One region of the Cellulomonas sp. JZ18 genome, then DNA from elsewhere that is predicted to be linked to it. Evidence: riboswitches for the same ligand, from Rfam matches in the RefSeq annotation. Region 1 holds a riboswitch; each other region holds the start of a gene.
What was found. A riboswitch is a leader RNA that binds a small molecule or an ion and turns the genes downstream of it on or off. The one in region 1 is predicted to bind S-adenosylmethionine.

Region 1 (5,882 bases):
CGCCGGTGCGGCCCGAGGAGCCGGCACCGAGCGTCCCGGTCGGCACCTTCGCGGTGGACCCGGAGCCGTTCGGGGCGCCGTACGTGCCCGGTCCCGGCGGCCACCGCGTCCCGGGCGGCCCGGCCGGCTGCGTCGTCCTGCACCCCGCGGAGTCGCTCGCGGTGCGGCGCCACCACGACGGGTACCGGCTCGCCGGGTGCTGCGCCCGTGACGGCATGCAGGGCCCCAACCTGCTGTGCGACGCGTGCGGTGCGGAGGTCGGCACGCTCCGCGACGACTGCTGGGTCGCCGAGTCCGGGGTGTGGCTGGACCCGCAGGCGGTCGCGACGAGCCCGACGCTCCCCTGATTCGCGCGCGACGCCGCCCCGGGCACGGCACCCGATGAGTGCGACCCGGCGCGCCGGTCGGTAGGGGCACGAGGACGACGACGGGAGGCGCACGATGCGGCTGACGGTGCACGAGTTCATGACGCTCGACGGTGTGGTGCAGGGGCCGGGTGCCCCGGACGAGGACACCAGCGACGGCTTCACCGCCGGCGGCTGGGTCATCCCGTTCGCGGACGACCCGCTGTTCGGCGAGGTCGTGGGCGGGTGGTTCGAGCGCACGTCCGAGCTGCTGTTCGGTCGGACGACGTGGGAGCTCATGCGCGCGTACTGGCCGCAGGTGACCGACGGCGACCCGGCGGCGGTGGCGTTGAACTCGCTGCCGAAGCACGTGGTCACGTCGAGCGAGCTCACCGGCGAGTGGTCCGGGTCGCGTCGGGTCGAGGGCGGCGTGGTGGAGGCGGTGACGGCGCTCAAGGAGCGCGAGGGCGGCGAGCTGCAGGTGCACGGGTCCGCACGGCTCGCGGCGTCGCTGCACGCCGCCGGGCTGGTGGACGAGTACCGGCTGCTGATCGCGCCCGTGACGGTGGGGCACGGGCGCCGGCTGTTCGGCACGGACGCGGTGCCGCGGGGGTACGACGTGGTCGAGCACCGGTCGAGCGAGCGCGGGCTGACGTACCTGGCGCTGACGCCCCGGGCGTACGAGGTCGCGTCGACGGCCGTGGTGGACGGCAGCGAGGTCGTCGTCCCCGCCTGAGCCTCGCGCTCGTCGCCGCCCGGCCCCGGTGCACGGGGCGGCGGCGGGTGCGACGACGACGGCGCCCGCCCCTCGGACGAGGGACGGGCGCCGTGGTGCGTCCGCGGCGGTGGGCGCGTCGCGGGACGCCGGTGGCTCCGGCCGCAGCGAGCGGGCAGCGGCCGGTGGGGTCAGAGCGTCGCGCGGACCGTCCGGGTCGCGGCGACGAGGTGCTCGAGCGAGGGCGTGACCTCCTCGTAGCGCCGCGTCTTGAGGCCGCAGTCGGGGTTGACCCAGAGCTGGTCGGGCTCGATGGTGCGCACCGCCTCGGTGAGCAGCTCGGTGACCTCGGACTCGCTCGGGACCCGCGGGGAGTGGATGTCGTAGACGCCCGGGCCGACGGCGCGCGGGTAGCCCGCCGCGGCGATGTCGCCGAGGATCTCCATCTTCGAGCGGGCCGCCTCGATGCTCGTCACGTCCGCGTCGAGGCCGTCGATCGCGTCCATGATCTCGCCGAACTCCGAGTAGCACAGGTGCGTGTGGATCTGCGTCTCCGGTCGCACACCGGCCGTCGAGAGCCGGAACGAGCGCACCGACCAGTCGAGGTACGCCGCGTGGTCCTTCTCCCGGAGCGGGAGCAGCTCGCGCAGGGCGGGCTCGTCGACCTGGACGATGCCGATGCCGGCGGCCTCGAGGTCGGCGATCTCGTCCCGCAGCGCGAGGGCCACCTGGTTCGCGGTGTCGCCGAGCGGCTGGTCGTCGCGGACGAACGACCACGCGAGGATCGTCACCGGGCCGGTGAGCATGCCCTTGACCGGCTTCTCGGTGAGCGACTGCGTGTACGTCGACCACGCGACCGTGATGGGCGCCGGGCGCGAGACGTCGCCCCACAGGATCGACGGGCGCGTGCAGCGCGAGCCGTAGGACTGGACCCAGCCGTTCTGCGTGACCGCGAACCCGTCGAGGTTCTCCGCGAAGTACTGGACCATGTCGTTGCGCTCGGGCTCGCCGTGGACGAGCACGTCCAGGCCGATGCGCTCCTGCAGCTCGACGACGCGGCGGATCTCCGCCTTCATCTCGTCCTCGTACTGCTCCGCGGTCAGCTCGCCCTTGCCGAACGCGGCACGGGCCTTGCGGATCTCCGGTGTCTGCGGGAACGAGCCGATGGTCGTGGTCGGCAGGGCCGGGAGCCGCAGGCGCTCGGCCTGGGCGGCCTTGCGCTCGGCGAACGGGCCGCGGCGGAACTGCTCGTCCGTGAGGGCGGCGGCGCGCTCGCGGACCTCCGGGCGGACGACGCCCGGGGCGGTCGCGCGGCTGCGGACGGCCTCGGACGCGGCCAGGAGCTGCTCGTGGATCGCCTCGCGGCCCTCGGTCAGGCCCTCGGCGAGCGTCGCGACCTCGCGGACCTTCTCGTCGGCGAACGCCAGCCAGGACACCAGCGTGCGGTCGAGAGCGGGCTCGTCCTCCACCGTGTGCGGGACGTGGAACAGCGACGTGGACGTGCCGACGGTGACCGCCCGGGCGGCGAGCGTCTCGAGCTGCTCGAGCACGGCGAGCTTCTTGTCGAGGTCCGCACGCCAGATGTTGTGGCCGTCGACGACGCCGCCGACGACCGTCTTGGTGCCCAGGCCGGGCGCGACGACGGAGGGCGCCTCACCGCGGACGAGGTCGAGCGCGATGCCCTCGACGTCGGTGGCCGCGAGCACGGGCAGCGCCGGCCCGAGGTCGCCGTAGGGCGCCGCGACGAGGATCGCCGGCCGCTGCGGGCGCGCGAGCTCGGTGGCCAGGGCGCGGTAGGCCCGCGTCGTCGCCTCGTACAGCTCCTCGGCGGGCACGCCGATCGAGTCCGACACGAGCGCGGGCTCGTCGAGCTGCACCCAGGTGGCCCCCGCGGCGGCGAGCTCGGTGAGCAGGCGCGCGTAGACGGGGAGCAGGTCGTCGAGGCGGTCCAGCGGGCCGAAGCCGGCGGGTGCGTCCTCGGTCGGCTTGGACAGCGCGAGGAAGGTGACCGGGCCGACGACGACGGGACGCGTGAGGACGCCGTCCGCCAGGCCCTCCGCGAACTCGGCGACCGGGCGGTCGCTCGCGTACCGGAACGTCGTGTCCGGGCCGATCTCGGGGACGAGGTAGTGGTAGTTCGTGTCGAACCACTTCGTCATCTCGAGCGGCAGGTCGTCGCCCCGTCCGCGCGCGACCGTCGAGTAGCCGGCGAGGTCGAGGCGGCCGTCCGCGTCCTGCAGGTCGGCGAAGCGCGCCGGCACCGCGCCGACGAGCGCCGCGGCGTCGAGGACGTGGTCGTAGAAGGAGAAGGCGCTGGGGATCGCCGGGGCGTCGGCGGCGAGCCCGAGCTCGGCGAGCCGGGTGCGGGTGCGGCGGCGCAGGTCGGCGGCGACGGCCTCGACCTCCTCGGCCGTGGTGCGGCCGGCCCAGAACGCCTCGAGCGCCTTCTTCAGCTCGCGGCGCGGGCCGATGCGGGGGTAGCCCAGCACGGAGCCGGCGGGGAACGCCGGGGCCGGGGTCGTGGTGGCGGTGTCGGTCATGACGGGTTACCTCGCCGGTGTCGGGGTGGGCCCGACGGCAAGGTCGCCGGCGGGCTCGGTGGACGTCGTGGGGACGGCGGCGGCCGGGCGGCCTCCGCGCAGGTCGGCGCCGTCGAGCAGGTCGAGTGCCGCCTCGTGCTTGTTGAACGTGTAGACGTGGACGCCGGGTGCGCCGCCGTCGAGCACCGCCCGGACCAGGTCGACGCCCGCGCGGATGCCGCGTCGGTGGCGCTCGAGCGGGTCGTCCACCGACCCGAGCAGGTCCAGGAGCGTGCGCGGGACGGGCACCCCCGTCAGCTCCTGCACGCGCAGCAGCCGGGCCGGGTCGGTCGTGGGGATGATCCCCGGGACGATCGGGATCGTCACCCCCGCCCGACGGGCCTCGGCGACGAGGCCCAGGTACGCCTCGGCGTCGAAGAACACCTGCGTGATGGCGAAGTCGGCGCCGGCCTCCTGCTTGGCGAGCAGCGCCTGCACGTCCTGCTGCCGGGTCCCGCCGGTGGCCTGGTTGCCGCGCGGGAACGCGGCGACGGCGAGCGACAGCGGCCGCACGCGCGCCCGCACCGCCTGCGCGGGCGAGCCCGCGCACCGGCGCTGCTCGACCTCGCGCAGCAGCGCGACGAGCTCGGCGGCGGTGGCGACGCCCTCCGGGTGCGGCTGCCAGTCCGCCTGCCCGGCGGGCGGGTCGCCCCGCAGCGCGAGGAACGCGCGCACGCCCTCGTCGAGGAACTCCTCGACCACGGCCGCGACCTCCGCGCGCGAGGTGCCCACGCAGGTGAGGTGCGCGATCGGGTTCAGCGTCGTCTCCCGGAGCAGGCGCGTGACCAGGGCGCGCGTCGTCTCGCGGGTCTTCCCGGAGGCGCCGTAGGTCACCGACACGAAGTCGGGCTCGGCGGCCTCGAGCTCCCGGACGGTCGCCCACAGGCGGGGCGCGGCGTCGACGTCGCGCGGCGGGAACAGCTCGAACGACACGGTCGGCCGGTCGAGCGCGGCCGCGGGGGCCCGCCGGCGCGCGGCGCGGGTGGCCGGCGCGTGCCCGTCGACCGGCGCGCGCCCGTCGGCGGGGGCACTCGCGGCCCGCGCGTCCGCCACGGCGGTCATCGCGGCGTCCCGGCGCAGGGCCGGGGACGAGGGCGGGCGGCGGCCAGGCAGGACGTGCCGCCGTCCGTGGGGTCGGCGACGTCAGGGCGCACGATCATCGTCACTCCATCGTTCCTGGCGGAAGCACCCACACCCTCGACGAGGAGGGGGGTTGCTGCGGCGTCGCTGAGCCAGGTCTCTCGGCCGCTCTGGATGGTCGGCGTGAAGCGTAGCGAGCGGTCCCGTATGGCGGACAGGGGTGACCGCTGCATGAGACGCGGCGTGTCGCGGGGCGGTCAGGCGCGCCCTGAGCGGGTGAGGACGTGTGCCGACGGGGGTCGCCCTCGGCGGCCCGAGCGCGCGACGTTCGGCGTCGTCGCGTCAGCGCTGGCGGCGGCGGAGCCCGTCCGGCGGCGGCTGCTCGCGCGAGGGGCGCGGCCTCGGCACGCCGAACCACGCCGTCGGCGAGCCGGCGGGTACGGCGAGCAAACCGTCCTGGACGGCGGCCAGGACGCTGGGGTCGGGCGCGTCGGCGCTCTCCCACGCGTCGTGTGCGGCGCGCACGGCGTCGTGCCGTCCCTCGCCGTCCCGCTGGTCCACCATGCCGGGCACCCTAGTCCCGTCGCTGGTCCTGGACACGCGTCCGGACCGCGTGTCACCCCAGTGGAGCACCGGGACGCGCTCCGCCCGGTGCGCCGGTCACGGACGCGCCCGAACGGCGCAGCGCCACCGGGCAGGTCGCGACGTGGTCGTCGACGACGCCGCACGCCTGCATGGCCGCGTACGCGGTGGTCGGCCCGACGAACCGGAACCCCAGGCCGCGCAGCTCGCGCGCCAGCGCGCGGGACTCCGGCGTCGTGGCCGGCACGTCGGCGCCGCCGCTCGGACGCGTGCGCGTTCCCTGCGGCGCGTGCGACCAGAGCACCTCGTCGAGGCTGCGCCCCGCCTCGTGCAGCGCGAGCACGGCGCGCGCGTTGGCGATCGTCGCCTCGATCTTGGCCCGGTTGCGCACGATCGAGGCGTCGGCGAGCAGGCGGGCCACGTCGCCGTCGCCGAAGCGCGCCACCACCTCGGGGTCGAAGCCGGCGAACGCGGTGCGGAACGCCGGCCGCTTGCGCAGGATCGTGATCCAGGCGAGTCCGGACTGGAACGCCTCGAGCGCGAGGCGCTCGAACAGCGCGTGCTCGTCGTGCACGGGCACGC
Region 2 (5,882 bases), 130 kb from region 1:
CCGCGTGGGGACGCGTCGCGGGGGGCAGCATCATCGACACCGACCGCCACGAGCAGGACTACTGGCACGACGAGGTCGTGCACGTCATCAAGGGCCGCGGCCTGACCCGCTGGGAGCAGTACGCGGACCTGCCGCGCCTGGGCCGCCGGCACCGGCTCGGCCCGCAGCAGCGGCGGGTCGTGTGGGACCTGTACCAGGCCTACGAGGCGGAGCTGCGGACCCGGGGCGTCCACGACTTCGCCGACCAGATCGCGCTGGCCGAGGCCGAGCTGCGCCGGCAGCCGCCCGCGGAGCCGTACACGGCGGTCGTCGTCGACGAGGCCCAGGACCTGTCCTGCGTGATGATCCGCATGCTGCACGCGCTCGTCGGCGACGGGCCGGACGGCCTCACGCTCGTCGGGGACGGGCAGCAGACGATCTACCCCGGCGGCTTCACCCTCGCCGAGGCGGGCGTGTCCGTCGCCGGGCGCGGCACCGTCCTCGACGTCAACTACCGCAACACCGCGGAGATCCTGCAGTTCGCGTCGACGCTGGTCGCCGACGACGAGTTCGCCGACATCGAGGGCGCCACGGCTCGCGGCGACCGCCCGACCCAGGTGCCCCGCCGCGGACCGAAGCCCGTGTACGTGCGCTGCGCCGACCCGGCCGACCGCGAGCGCCGCATGGTCGCCCGCGTCCAGGAGGTCGTGCACCAGGTCGGCACCGGGTACGGGGACGTGGGCGTGCTGTCGCTGTCGCGTCGTGGAGTCGACGAGGCGACGGCGGCGCTCACGGCGGCCGGCATCCCGGTGGTCAACCTCGAGCGGTACGACGGCGTGCCCGTCGACGCCGTCAAGGTCGGCACGATCAAGCGCGCGAAGGGCCTGGAGTTCAAGCAGGTCCTGCTCGTCGACGTGTGGGCGTCGTGGTTCACGCAGAAGCCGGAGCAGCTCGACGAGGTGGAGCGCGAGCGCCGCGAGTACCGCTTGCGCGAGATGTACGTGGCGATGACGCGGGCGCGCGACGGGCTGTGGGTGGCGTCGGTCTGACACGGGTCGGACGTCACCCCCACGAGTGCGCGAGCACCACCCAGCGACCGTCGTCCTCGCGTCGCAGCTCGAGGTACACCGTCATGACGAGCGGGGCGGCTGCCTCGAGCGTGACCGCGCCGGTCTGCACGTCCTCATGCGTGACTGTCTCGAAGCGCTCGACGTCCAGCTCGACAGTCCACGTGACCCCGTCCTCGTGCGGCCCCGCGCGCGTCCCGAGCACCGTTGTGCTCATCGTCCGCTGCGGATCGTCCGAGCTGAGACGCCACCGCTTGTACACAGCCACAGCACCCTCGCACCACCTGCTCTCCGGGGAGCACATCGGTGCCAGATGACGTTCGTCCTGGTAGGTCACGGCGTGGTCGCGCAGCGCCATGAAATGCCGACCTGCCGCGACGGCACCGCGGTGATCGTTGCGGGCCATCTCGGGCGCCGGCTCCGGCACAGCCACGACCGCATCCGAGCGCGCGGCTGGGGCCGCCACCTCGTCGGCAGGTCGTCCCGCTCCTCCCTCGCCGCCGCGCCGACCCGCGCCGCTCCCGGCCGTCTCCTCGGCAGGGTCGGATGAGGGTGCGGCAGGGCCGTCACGCAGAGCACGCGTGATGTGCCGCTCGGACGGCGCCGCCGGTGGCGCGCAGGCAGAGACGGTGAGCGCCACGAAGACGGCGAGCGCGCCAGCGAGAACGCCGCGAGGGGACTGGCGCAGGGATGGGTGGGACATGGCGAGGGGTCTCTCTTCCCGTGAGGCTGGACGTCGTCGTCCGAGGAGCGGTGGACGTGCCAACGGTCAGGTGAGCGGCGTGGAGGTCACGTCCAGGACGACCCAGCCGGTGAGCCGGTGCGCGAGCTCCATCTCGTACCGGACGGGACCACCGCCGGTCTGAGTGGTGGTCGCGCCGGTGACCTCGCTGACCCGCTGCGTCGTCAGCTCGTGCTCCGCGTCGACCCGGACGCGCCACGTGCCCCGCAAGGTCGGCTCGGCGTGGACCTGGTCGATCGCGTGGTGCGACGTCCGGCTCTCGACCGGCCTGTCCGCGGGGACAACCGACCGGAAGCCGAGTGCCTCTGCCTGCTCGGCGCACCACGCGACGTCAGGCGCGCACATCTCGGTCAACGACGCCACGTCGCGCGTCTCGACGGCGTGGTCGTACAGGTCGAGGACGTGCGCGGCGGCGAGCTGGGCGGCGTCGCCGGTGGGCGCGTTCATCGCCGGAGCCGGCACCGGCGCGTACGGAGGACTGAGGAGTTCGAGGGGGCGGCGCTCGAGCCGCCGTCGGGACGGCCGGGTGCGTCGCGCCGTGCGGCGGCTGCGTCGGACGAGGCGGTCGCGTCGGCGGGAGAGCTGTCGGCACACGCCCCGGCGAGCAGGGTGAGGGTCACGGCGGCGACGGCGACGGACGCGACGGACCGGATGGGAAGAGGCATGCGGGGAGCCTCGCGTCACGGCGTCGCCGGGCGCGGTCGGCGGGCGCTGATCCGTGGACGAGCGCCGGTAGGGCCGGGGCTGTGGACGGTTCGACACCCTGCGGACGTGCGCGCCCGCGGACGACGACGTGTCGGTCACGCGTCCGCGTGCCTCGACCCTCAGCCGACGCTGCACGGGTCTGCCCGCCGCACGAGGGAGGCCGTCCCCCAGGTGCCCTGGGAGCGCTGAGCGGCAGACGGTCACGTGTGCACGGGGGCTTCCCCCGTGGCGGTCGCGGTCAGTTGCCGCTGAGGAGCGCGGCCGGCCTCAGCGGCAGTCGGGCGGTGTCGGGACGGCGGTGCAGAGCTCGGCGACGAGCTTGCTGGTGCGCTCGACGACCTCGAACGGGGTGCTCGTGGTGGTGGTCTGCGCGGTGCCGTCGACGTCACGCCACGCGGTCGAGCCGGCGACCTGGTAGCGGCCGGACCACTCGGTGGTCAGGGTGATCCGGCGGGTGCCGAGGTCACGGTAGACGTGGAAGGTGTCGAAGGCCGGGTACGGCGAACCGGGGTCGGTGGTGACCAGGGGGCGGGTGCCGTCGCCGAAGTCGTACGTGAACCGGGTGGGCGTGGCCTCGACCGTGACCTGGTAGCCCAGCAGGTCGGTCGTCAGGGTCACCGGGGAGGGGTCGGTGTAGACGATCGTCTCCTTGTTCACCAGCACCCAGTCCGCCGCCGGCTGCACGTTGAGGACCGGCGCGGGCAGGGGCAGCCGGCGGAAGTCCTCGGCGGTGAGGACTGGAAGGATGTCAGCCCCGCAACCCCCATTGTCGATCTGCTGCCACTGCCCCCACTCGGACGTCGGCGTGGCGCGTTCGCGCCGCCACATCGGGAGCAGGACCGTGTCTTCGCCGCAGTCGTACGCGCCCGAGGGGTTCGCGCCGGGCGCGCAGCTGCCGTCGCCGTTCCCGATCACCCAGACTCCAGCTGCCTCCCGGCATGCAGCGGCACGCTGGTACTCGGCGAGCCGCACCTCAGGAGCGGCGCCCTCGTTCCGCTTCGCGAGTTGCTGCGCGCGCCAGGCCGTGAACTCGAAGTGCCCTTCTGCGCTTCCCCTGCCGTTCCATCCCTGACCTGCCCCCGAGGAGCCAGTTGCGGCGGACAACGCGACCACCACCGCCACCAGGGACACCCTCAGACCGACGCCAGTCACTCCTGCCCCGCAGGGTGCAGCCCGACCGAGTCGATTCGCCACGCCCCCTCTAGCCACGTCATGGCAAAGTCGAAGTCATACACCGCCTCGGGGTTGCTCGAGACGACCGTGCCGGCTGAGTCCAGTTCCACTCCTTCTCCCTGCTTCACGCGCAGTCGCGCCGAGTACCACTCCCTATGGGAGAGCTCTATGCCCTCGGCGCTGAGAACTTCGACCGAGGCGCCAGTCGTGCTGTTCCCGGCGTCCAGCATGCGTTGCACATCGACACGAGACTCCGAGCAGAACTCGCATGTGGGTGCCGACATCGCATCCCACTCCGTGAAGTCGCCAGTGACGTACACGTACGGGTACAGCGAGATGAAGTACGACGCCGCCGCAGCCGCGCCGTCGGCGCTCGGCGTCGCCATCGCCTCCGGACGCGTGGGCGGGACGCTGAGGTCGACCGTCGGCGAGGGGGTCGGCGTCGGACGCGCCGTCTCCGTGGCGGGCGACGGTGGCTCGGGCGTCGGCTCGGTCGGCTCGGCGCGCGTGCACCCGGTCACGAGCAGCCCGACCAGCAGCCCCGCGGACACAGCTCTGCCCCAGCGTCGTCGCCCCTGCATGCCCGGAAAGTACCGGTTGGGCACAGCCCGCACGCCAGCGCTGCCCACCCTGTGGATGCGGTGTCGGCGCCGGCGCCTACAGTCGTGCTCGATCAGGAAGCTCGGCCTCACGTCCTCCGGCGCGGCCGACTGGCAACCGCGCGAGCGCACGGTGCCCCCGGAGGAAGATCCGCCCGCGCCGCCCGGCACGGGAAGACGCTCGACCTCCGCGGGAGGACCCATGGCCGCACCGTTCGACATCGAGACGCCCCTCGGCGCACCCGAGACCGGCTGCGTGTGCGAGGAGCCCGGGCACGTGCCCGCCGCGCGGCGGGTGCGTGCCGCCGTGTCCGCGACCGGTGAGGCGTACCGGCTGGCCGGGGTGGACGGCGACGTCGTCCTCGCCGTGCGGTCCGGCGGCACCACCGTCCGCTGGTGGGTGCACGACACCGGGCCCTTCGCGGAGCACGCGGCGTCCGCAGACCCGACGGTCCGCCTGCACGACGGCGGCGTCGTCCGCGTCGGCTCGCGGTACCGCAGCGTCGCGACGGACGGCGTCGCGTCCCCGTGCGTCGAGGGTGTGGTCCGCCCGACCGGCACCCGCTACGCGTTCCTGCTCCGCGCGCTGCCGCCCGACCCGACGCTCGTCGCGGTCTTCCCGCACACGGCGTCGCTCTACCGGCTCGACCCGCCGATGCGCACGCGCTGGGGCCGGTACGACCACGTCGTCGTCCTCGCGCAGCACGACGAGCGGGGCGGGCGGACGCAGGTCTTCCCGTCGGACGCGGACGCGGTGATGTCGCCGGGCGACCTGCCCGGCAGCCACACCGGCGGCACGGACCACGTCGAGGCGCTCAACCGGGCCGGCTACGAGGTCGTGCTGGAGCCGGTGACGCCGGACCGTCCTCGCACCTGACCTCCCACCGCGTGAAGCGTTGTGGACGCCACGTGACCACAACGCTTCACGCCGAGACGCGGCGGCGGGGTGGCGGCGACGCGCAGCTCGCCGCCCCGGCCCGTCCTACGCCAGCGGGCCCAGCACCTCCTGCGGCTCGCGGTCGACGACCAGCCGCGACAGCGGCCCGAGCAGACGCTTCTCCTCGTACCGGAAGTGCGTCTCCATGATCGCCTCGATGCCGTCGAGGTGGCGGTGGAGGGTGGCCGCGTCGTGGCCCGCGTCGACGGCCTGCTGGAGCGAGCCGAGCAGCTGGGCGAGCACGCTGTGGTCGCGCGTGAGCTGGGCGAGCACGTCGGCGAGGGACGGGTCGAGCGCGAGCAGCTCGGGGAACATGACGTCGTCCTCGCGGCGGTGGTGACCGTCGAGCGCGGCGCAGAAGCCGGTGCAGAAGAGGCGCAGGTCGGCGGCGAGGCGCGGTGAGGCCGGCTGCTCGCCGGCGTCGTCGATCGCGTCGCGCGCGATCTGGAGGCTGTCACGGAGTCGGGCGTGGACGTCGCGGAGCTGACGGTCCCACGCGACGAGGCGGGAGCGGTCGTCGGAAGGCATGTGCGCACGACCGTAGGGGCGGCGCACGGGCGGACGGAAGAGCCGGCGCCCGCACCCGCGGCGCAGCAGAGCACTCTGGGCGCGACGCGCACTGCCCACCGACGCGTCCGTCCGCGCCCACGAGCACGAGCCGCCGGACGGCCCGAAGCCTC
Region 3 (5,882 bases), 580 kb from region 1:
TCGTGTTGCGCGTGATGACGCAGACGTCGTCCTCGCGGGCACCGACGAAGCGGGCGACGGCCTGGCGGGACGCCTCGTAGAGGGCGGTGGAGACCTGCGAGAGGTAGCCCGCACCGCGGTGCACCGACGCGTACAGCGGCAGGACCTCGGCGACGCGGGCCGCGACGGACTCGAGCGCGGGCGCGCTCGCGGCGCAGTCGAGGTTCGCGTAGGTGCGGCTCGTGCCGTCCACGAGCGGGACGGTCGTCGAGGCGCCCACGACGGGCAGGAGGGGTCCGACGCCCGGCGCCGCGGCGACGGGGGCGGTGGCGGTGCCGGACACCTCGTCCGCACACGCGAGGAGCTCGGTGATCGTGGTCATGCGTACCTCCACTGCCGGAGGGACCCCGCGGGTCCCGCGCTTGCCGGCACCGGGCGGCGCGCGGCCAGGTCGTCACCCGGGGCACCCCACCGCGGAGGAGGGTTGCCGGCCAGCGAGCCGGGGCTTCGCGCTGGCGCTCATGACCTGCGTCGAGGATCGGCGTGCGCCGCGGCGGGTGTCAACGCGGACACGCCGTCCGTCTCTCGATCCGAGACGCCCCGTCTCACGACCCCGTCACCCGGACGGACCCGTCGCGCCGAGCGCGCCCGGTACCGGCCGAGCGCACCGGACATGACTGGCGCGCTCGCCCGACGAGTGGCGCGCTCGGCGGGGCGGCGCCGTCGTGAGACGCGCGGCCGCGCCCCTCCGCGTCCGGCGTAGCATCACCGGCGACCATCCAGAGCGGCCGAGAGATCTGGCTCGACGACGCCGCAGCAACCCGCGGGACCCGCACGGGCCCGGACGAGGGTGCTACCGCCAGACCGATGGGAGGACGCATGGCCGTGCAGCCACGCCCCGCCGCGGGGTACGCGGGCGACATCACGCCGACGCAGGCCTGGGAGCTGCTGCGCGAGGAGCCGGACGCCGTGCTCGTCGACGTGCGCACCGACGCCGAGTGGCGGTACGTCGGCGTGCCGGACCTGCGCGAGCTCGGCCGGCACGCCGCGCTCGTCGAGTGGGTCTCGTACCCGTCCGGGCGTCCCAACCCGCAGTTCCTCGACCAGCTCGCGGCTACCGGCGTGACGCCGGGCGACGGCCGGCCGGTCGTGTTCCTGTGCCGCTCGGGCCAGCGGTCGATCGGTGCCGCCCAGGCGGCCACCGCGGCGGGCTTCGGCCCGGCGTACAACGTGCTGGAGGGCTTCGAGGGCCCGACCGGCCCGGACGGCCACCGCGGGCACGAGGGCTGGCGCGCCGCCGGCCTGCCGTGGGTGCAGCCGTGAGCGCGCGCGTCCCGGGGCCCGGTGACTGGGACGACCACCGCACCGACCGCTCCACCCTGCGCCCCGACACCCTCGCGGTGCGCGGCGGGCTGGTCCGCAGCGGGTTCGGCGAGCTCTCCGAGGGCCTGTTCCTCACGCAGGGGTACGCGTACGCGTCCGCCGCGGAGGCCGAGGCGGGCTTCGCGGGCGAGGTCGACCGCTTCCTCTACTCCCGGTACGGGAACCCGACGGTCTCCACGTTCGAGGAGCGCCTGCGCCTGCTCGACGGCGCCGAGGCCGCGTACGCGACGGCGACCGGCATGTCCGCGGTGTTCACGACGCTCGCCGCGCTCGTGCGCCAGGGGTCGCGCGTGGTCGCGGCGCGCGCGCTGTTCGGCTCGTCGGTCGTCATCTTCGACGAGATCCTCGCGAAGTGGGGCGTGCGGACCGACTACGTCGACGGCCACGTGCCCGAGCAGTGGGAGGCCGCGCTCGCCACACCCGCCGACGTGGTGTTCTTCGAGACGCCGTCGAACCCCATGCAGGACCTGGTCGACATCGCCGCCGTCAGCCGCCTCGCGCACGCGGCCGGCGCCGTCGTCGTCGTCGACAACGTGTTCGCCACGCCCGTGTTCTCCCGGCCGCTGGAGCACGGCGCCGACGTCGTCGTGTACTCCGCGACCAAGCACATCGACGGGCAGGGCCGCGTGCTCGGCGGCGCGATCCTCGGGTCCGAGGGGTTCGTCCACGGCCCCGTGCAGACCCTCATCCGCAACACGGGACCGTCGCTGTCGCCGTTCAACGCCTGGGTCCTGCTCAAGGGCCTGGAGACGATGAGCGTGCGCGTGCGCCACCAGGCGGCGTCCGCGCTCGAGCTCGCGACGTGGCTCGAGCAGCACCCGGGCGTGGCGCGCGTGCGCTACCCGTTCCTTCCCTCGCACCCGCAGCACGACCTGGCCCGGGCGCAGCAGAGCGGCGGCGGCACGGTCGTGACGTTCGACCTCGCGGTGCCCGGCGACGCGAGCGCCGACGTGGCGAAGAAGGCGACGTTCGGCGTGCTCGACGCGCTGCGCGTGGTGGACATCTCGAACAACCTGGGCGACGCGAAGTCGATCGCGACGCACCCGGCCACGACGACGCACCGCAAGCTCGGCGCCGCCGGTCGGGCGGCGGTCGGCATCGGGGAGGCGACCGTGCGGCTCTCGGTCGGGCTGGAGGACGTCGAGGACCTGCGGGACGACCTCGAGCGGGGGCTGTCGACGCTGTCGCGCTGACGGGCTGCGTCGCGCCGGTCCGGGCGGCGAGGACGTGTCCCGGCACGGCCGCGGACGCTGGCGCCGGGGGTGCTCAGGCGGTCGGCGGCAGCACGCGGTGCAGCTGGGCGATCGCGGCGACGCGCGCGCGGGCGACCGCGTCGAGCACGTCGCGGCGCCGGTCGACGGCGGCGCGCAGCGTCGCGACGTCCGCGTGCGCCCGCAACGCGTCCAGCACCGGGCGGATCGCCTCCAGCGGGGCGCCGGTGCTGCGCAGCAGCTGCACCGCGCGGGCGTCCCGGACGTCGGCGTCGGAGTACCGGCGGTGCCCCGTCCGGGCGTCCCGCGCCGGACGGAGCAGGCCGGCGCCCTCCCAGACGCGCAGCGCCGACGTGCGGACGCCGAGCGCGTCGGCCACCTCGCCGACGGTCATGGTCGTCCCCGCCGCCTCGGACGCCGCGGCCGCGACGGCACCGGCGTCACCGGGGTCGTCGTCCGCGAGCTCGGCCAGCGCGCGCTCGAGGCGGTCGAGGCGCTGACGCTCGGCGTGCCACGCGGCGTGCGCGGCGTCGACCGCGGTGAAGGCGGACCGCAGCTCGCCCGCGTGCACCGCGCGCAGGACCCGCCGGGCCGTCTCGCCCCCGTACGCGGCCGCGAGCGCGCGGTAGGCGACGGCGAGGTCCGCGTGCCGGGCCGTCCACGCGCGGTACCCGTTCGCGGCCCGCGGCACCTCCCCCAGCACCCCGTACCCGGCGTACAGCCGCACCGCCTGGGCGGAGACGCCCGCGGCACGCGCGACGTCGACCGTGCGCCAGCCAGCGCCCACACCACCTCCCGGGAGTTGAGGGTCGGACGCGGACATCCCCTGGCCGCTTCTGCCGCAACCCTGCACGTGTACGTCAACCGTACGCTCGAAGCGTCCCCCGGCCGGCCGGGACCCGGTGACTCCGGGCTCCCCCGCCGGTCGGTACCGCCGTGCCGCCCACCCCGCCCCGAGGAGCAGCCGTGCCCGACGTCATCGCCATCCGCGGTGCCCGTGAGAACAACCTGCAGGACGTCGACCTCGACGTGCCCAAGCGCCGCCTCACCGTGTTCACCGGCGTGTCCGGCTCCGGCAAGTCGTCGATCGCGTTCGACACGATCGCCGCCGAGTCGCAGCGGCTGCTCAACGAGACCCACAGCGCGTTCGTGCAGAACTTCCTGCCGCAGAGCGCGCAGCCCGACGCCGACTCCCTGACCGGCCTCACCGCGTCGATCGTCGTCGACCAGGAGCCGATGGGCGGCAACGCCCGCTCCACCGTCGGCACCGTCACGGACGCCTACGCGATGCTCCGGCGCCTGTGGGCGCGCCTCGGGACGCCGAACCTCGGCACGCCGACCGCGTTCTCGTTCAACGACCCGCGCGGCTGGTGCCCGGGCTGCGAGGGCGTCGGGTCGGTCGCGGCGATCGACGAGGACGCGCTGGTCCACCCGGACAAGAGCCTGAACGAGGGCGCGATCGACTTCCCGAACTACCAGGTCGACGGGTGGTACTGGCGGATCTTCGTGAGCTCGGGCTTCTTCGACCCCGACGCGAAGATCTCCACGTACACCCCGGAGCAGCGCCGCATCCTCCTGCACGGGCCGGAGGGCAAGCCGCCGAAGGTCGACGCGGGCGGTGCGTCCTTCACGTACGAGGGCCTCATCACCAAGCTGCGCCGCTCGTACCTGACGAAGAACCCGGAGCAGCTGCAGCCGCACGTGCGGGCCGCGGTCGAGCGCATCTCGACGCGCGGCGCGTGCCCCGACTGCGGCGGCACGCGCCTGAGCGAGGCCGCGCGCACCAGCCTGGTCGGCGGTCGGTCCATCGCCGAGTGCACGGCCATGCAGGTCAGCGAGCTCGCGCGCTGGGTGCGCGACCTCGACGCCCCGGAGTACCGGCCCCTGCTCGACGACATCGCCGACCGGCTCGACGCGCTCGTGCACATCGGCCTCGGGTACCTGAGCCTCGCGCGCGAGAGCACGTCGCTGTCCGGCGGGGAGTCGCAGCGCGTGAAGATGGTGCGTCACCTGGGCTCGGCGCTGACGGACGTCACGTACGTCTTCGACGAGCCGAGCACGGGCCTGCACCCGCACGACGTGCACCGCATGAACGAGCTGCTGCGCGCGCTCACCGACAAGGGCAACACCGTGCTGGTGGTGGAGCACAAGCCCGAGGTCATCGAGATCGCGGACCACGTGGTCGACGTCGGCCCGGGCGCGGGTGCGGCGGGCGGCCGCGTCGTCTACGAGGGCGACGTCGCCGGCCTGCTCACGTCGGGGACGGTCACGGGCGAGCACATGGCGCGCCACCAGCCGCTGAAGACCGACCCGCGCACGCCAGCGGGGTCGCTCACCGTCGCGCACGCGACGCTGCACAACCTGCGCGACGTCACGGTGGAGATCCCGACCGGCGTGCTCGTCGCGGTCACCGGCGTCGCGGGCTCCGGCAAGAGCTCGCTCGTGCGCGGCGTCCTGCCGCGCCAGCATCCGCACGCGGTCGTCGTCGACCAGGCGACCACGCGCGGCTCGCGCCGCTCCAACCCCGCCACGTTCACCGGCATGGCGGACCTCGTCCGCAAGGCGTTCGCCAAGGCGAACGGCGTCAAGCCGGCGCTGTTCAGCGCGAACTCCGAGGGCGCGTGCCCGGCCTGCAACGGCCTGGGCATCATCTACACCGACCTCGGGACGCTCGAGCCGATGAAGAGCCCGTGCGAGACCTGCGGCGGGCGCCGGTTCACCGACGAGGTGCTCGGCTACACCCTGCGCGGCCGGTCCATCGCGGACGTGCTGGAGATGTCGGTGGCCGACGCCCGCGAGTTCTTCACGGAGCGGTCGGAGAAGGCGATCGCCGCGACGCTCGCCGCCCTCGACGACGTCGGCATCGGCTACGTCACGCTCGGCCAGCCGCTGTCGACGCTGTCCGGCGGGGAGCGCCAGCGGCTCAAGCTCGCGATCGAGCTCGGCTCCCCCGCCGACCTCTACGTGCTCGACGAGCCGACCAGCGGCCTGCACATGGCGGACGTCGACCGGCTCATCGGCCTGCTCGACCGGTTCGTCGACGCGGGCTCCACCGTCGTCGTGATCGAGCACAACCTCGACGTGATCTCGCGCGCCGACCACGTGCTCGACATGGGGCCGGGTGCGGGGTCCGAGGGCGGGACCGTCGTGTTCGCCGGACCGCCCGCGGACCTCGTCGCGGTGGAGGCGTCGCTCACCGGGCGCGCGCTCGCCGCTCGGCACGGGCTGGTCGGCGCGCCGGCCTGACGTCGCCCGGTCGCGGTGCCCGGCCCCGCCGGGCCGGGCACCGCGCGGTCGTCAGACCCGGTC

Region 2: it holds a riboswitch for S-adenosylmethionine, as region 1 does, so the genes downstream of both, GC089_RS01005 (hypothetical protein) here and GC089_RS00435 (methylenetetrahydrofolate reductase) in region 1, are expected to answer to the same signal.
Region 3: it holds a riboswitch for S-adenosylmethionine, as region 1 does, so the genes downstream of both, GC089_RS03005 (rhodanese-like domain-containing protein) here and GC089_RS00435 (methylenetetrahydrofolate reductase) in region 1, are expected to answer to the same signal.

The regions. Positions count from the first base shown of each region.
Region 1 covers NZ_CP045245.1:84,875-90,756, forward strand. The annotation lists gene GC089_RS00420 (hypothetical protein) at 1-347, shown strand, start outside; gene GC089_RS00425 (dihydrofolate reductase family protein) at 442-1,080, shown strand; gene metE (5-methyltetrahydropteroyltriglutamate--homocysteine S-methyltransferase) at 1,251-3,599, opposite strand; gene GC089_RS00435 (methylenetetrahydrofolate reductase) at 3,606-4,700, opposite strand; SAM riboswitch class I at 4,792-4,899, opposite strand; gene GC089_RS00440 (hypothetical protein) at 5,061-5,282, opposite strand; gene GC089_RS00445 (DNA-3-methyladenine glycosylase I) at 5,335-5,882, opposite strand, start outside.
Region 2 covers NZ_CP045245.1:215,903-221,784, reverse strand. The annotation lists gene GC089_RS01030 (nuclease-related domain-containing DEAD/DEAH box helicase) at 1-1,028, shown strand, start outside; gene GC089_RS01025 (hypothetical protein) at 1,042-1,479, opposite strand; gene GC089_RS18300 (hypothetical protein) at 1,816-2,235, opposite strand; gene GC089_RS01015 (hypothetical protein) at 2,761-3,408, opposite strand; gene GC089_RS01010 (DUF6318 family protein) at 3,642-4,271, opposite strand; SAM riboswitch class IV at 4,338-4,451, shown strand; gene GC089_RS01005 (hypothetical protein) at 4,468-5,142, shown strand; gene GC089_RS01000 (hemerythrin domain-containing protein) at 5,248-5,730, opposite strand; gene GC089_RS00995 (deoxyribonuclease IV) at 5,881-5,882, opposite strand, start outside.
Region 3 covers NZ_CP045245.1:661,353-667,234, reverse strand. The annotation lists gene GC089_RS03010 (aminotransferase class V-fold PLP-dependent enzyme) at 1-361, opposite strand, end outside; SAM riboswitch class IV at 393-506, opposite strand; SAM riboswitch class I at 752-853, shown strand; gene GC089_RS03005 (rhodanese-like domain-containing protein) at 859-1,302, shown strand; gene GC089_RS03000 (O-succinylhomoserine sulfhydrylase) at 1,299-2,555, shown strand; gene GC089_RS02995 (MerR family transcriptional regulator) at 2,629-3,360, opposite strand; gene GC089_RS02990 (excinuclease ABC subunit UvrA) at 3,540-5,819, shown strand.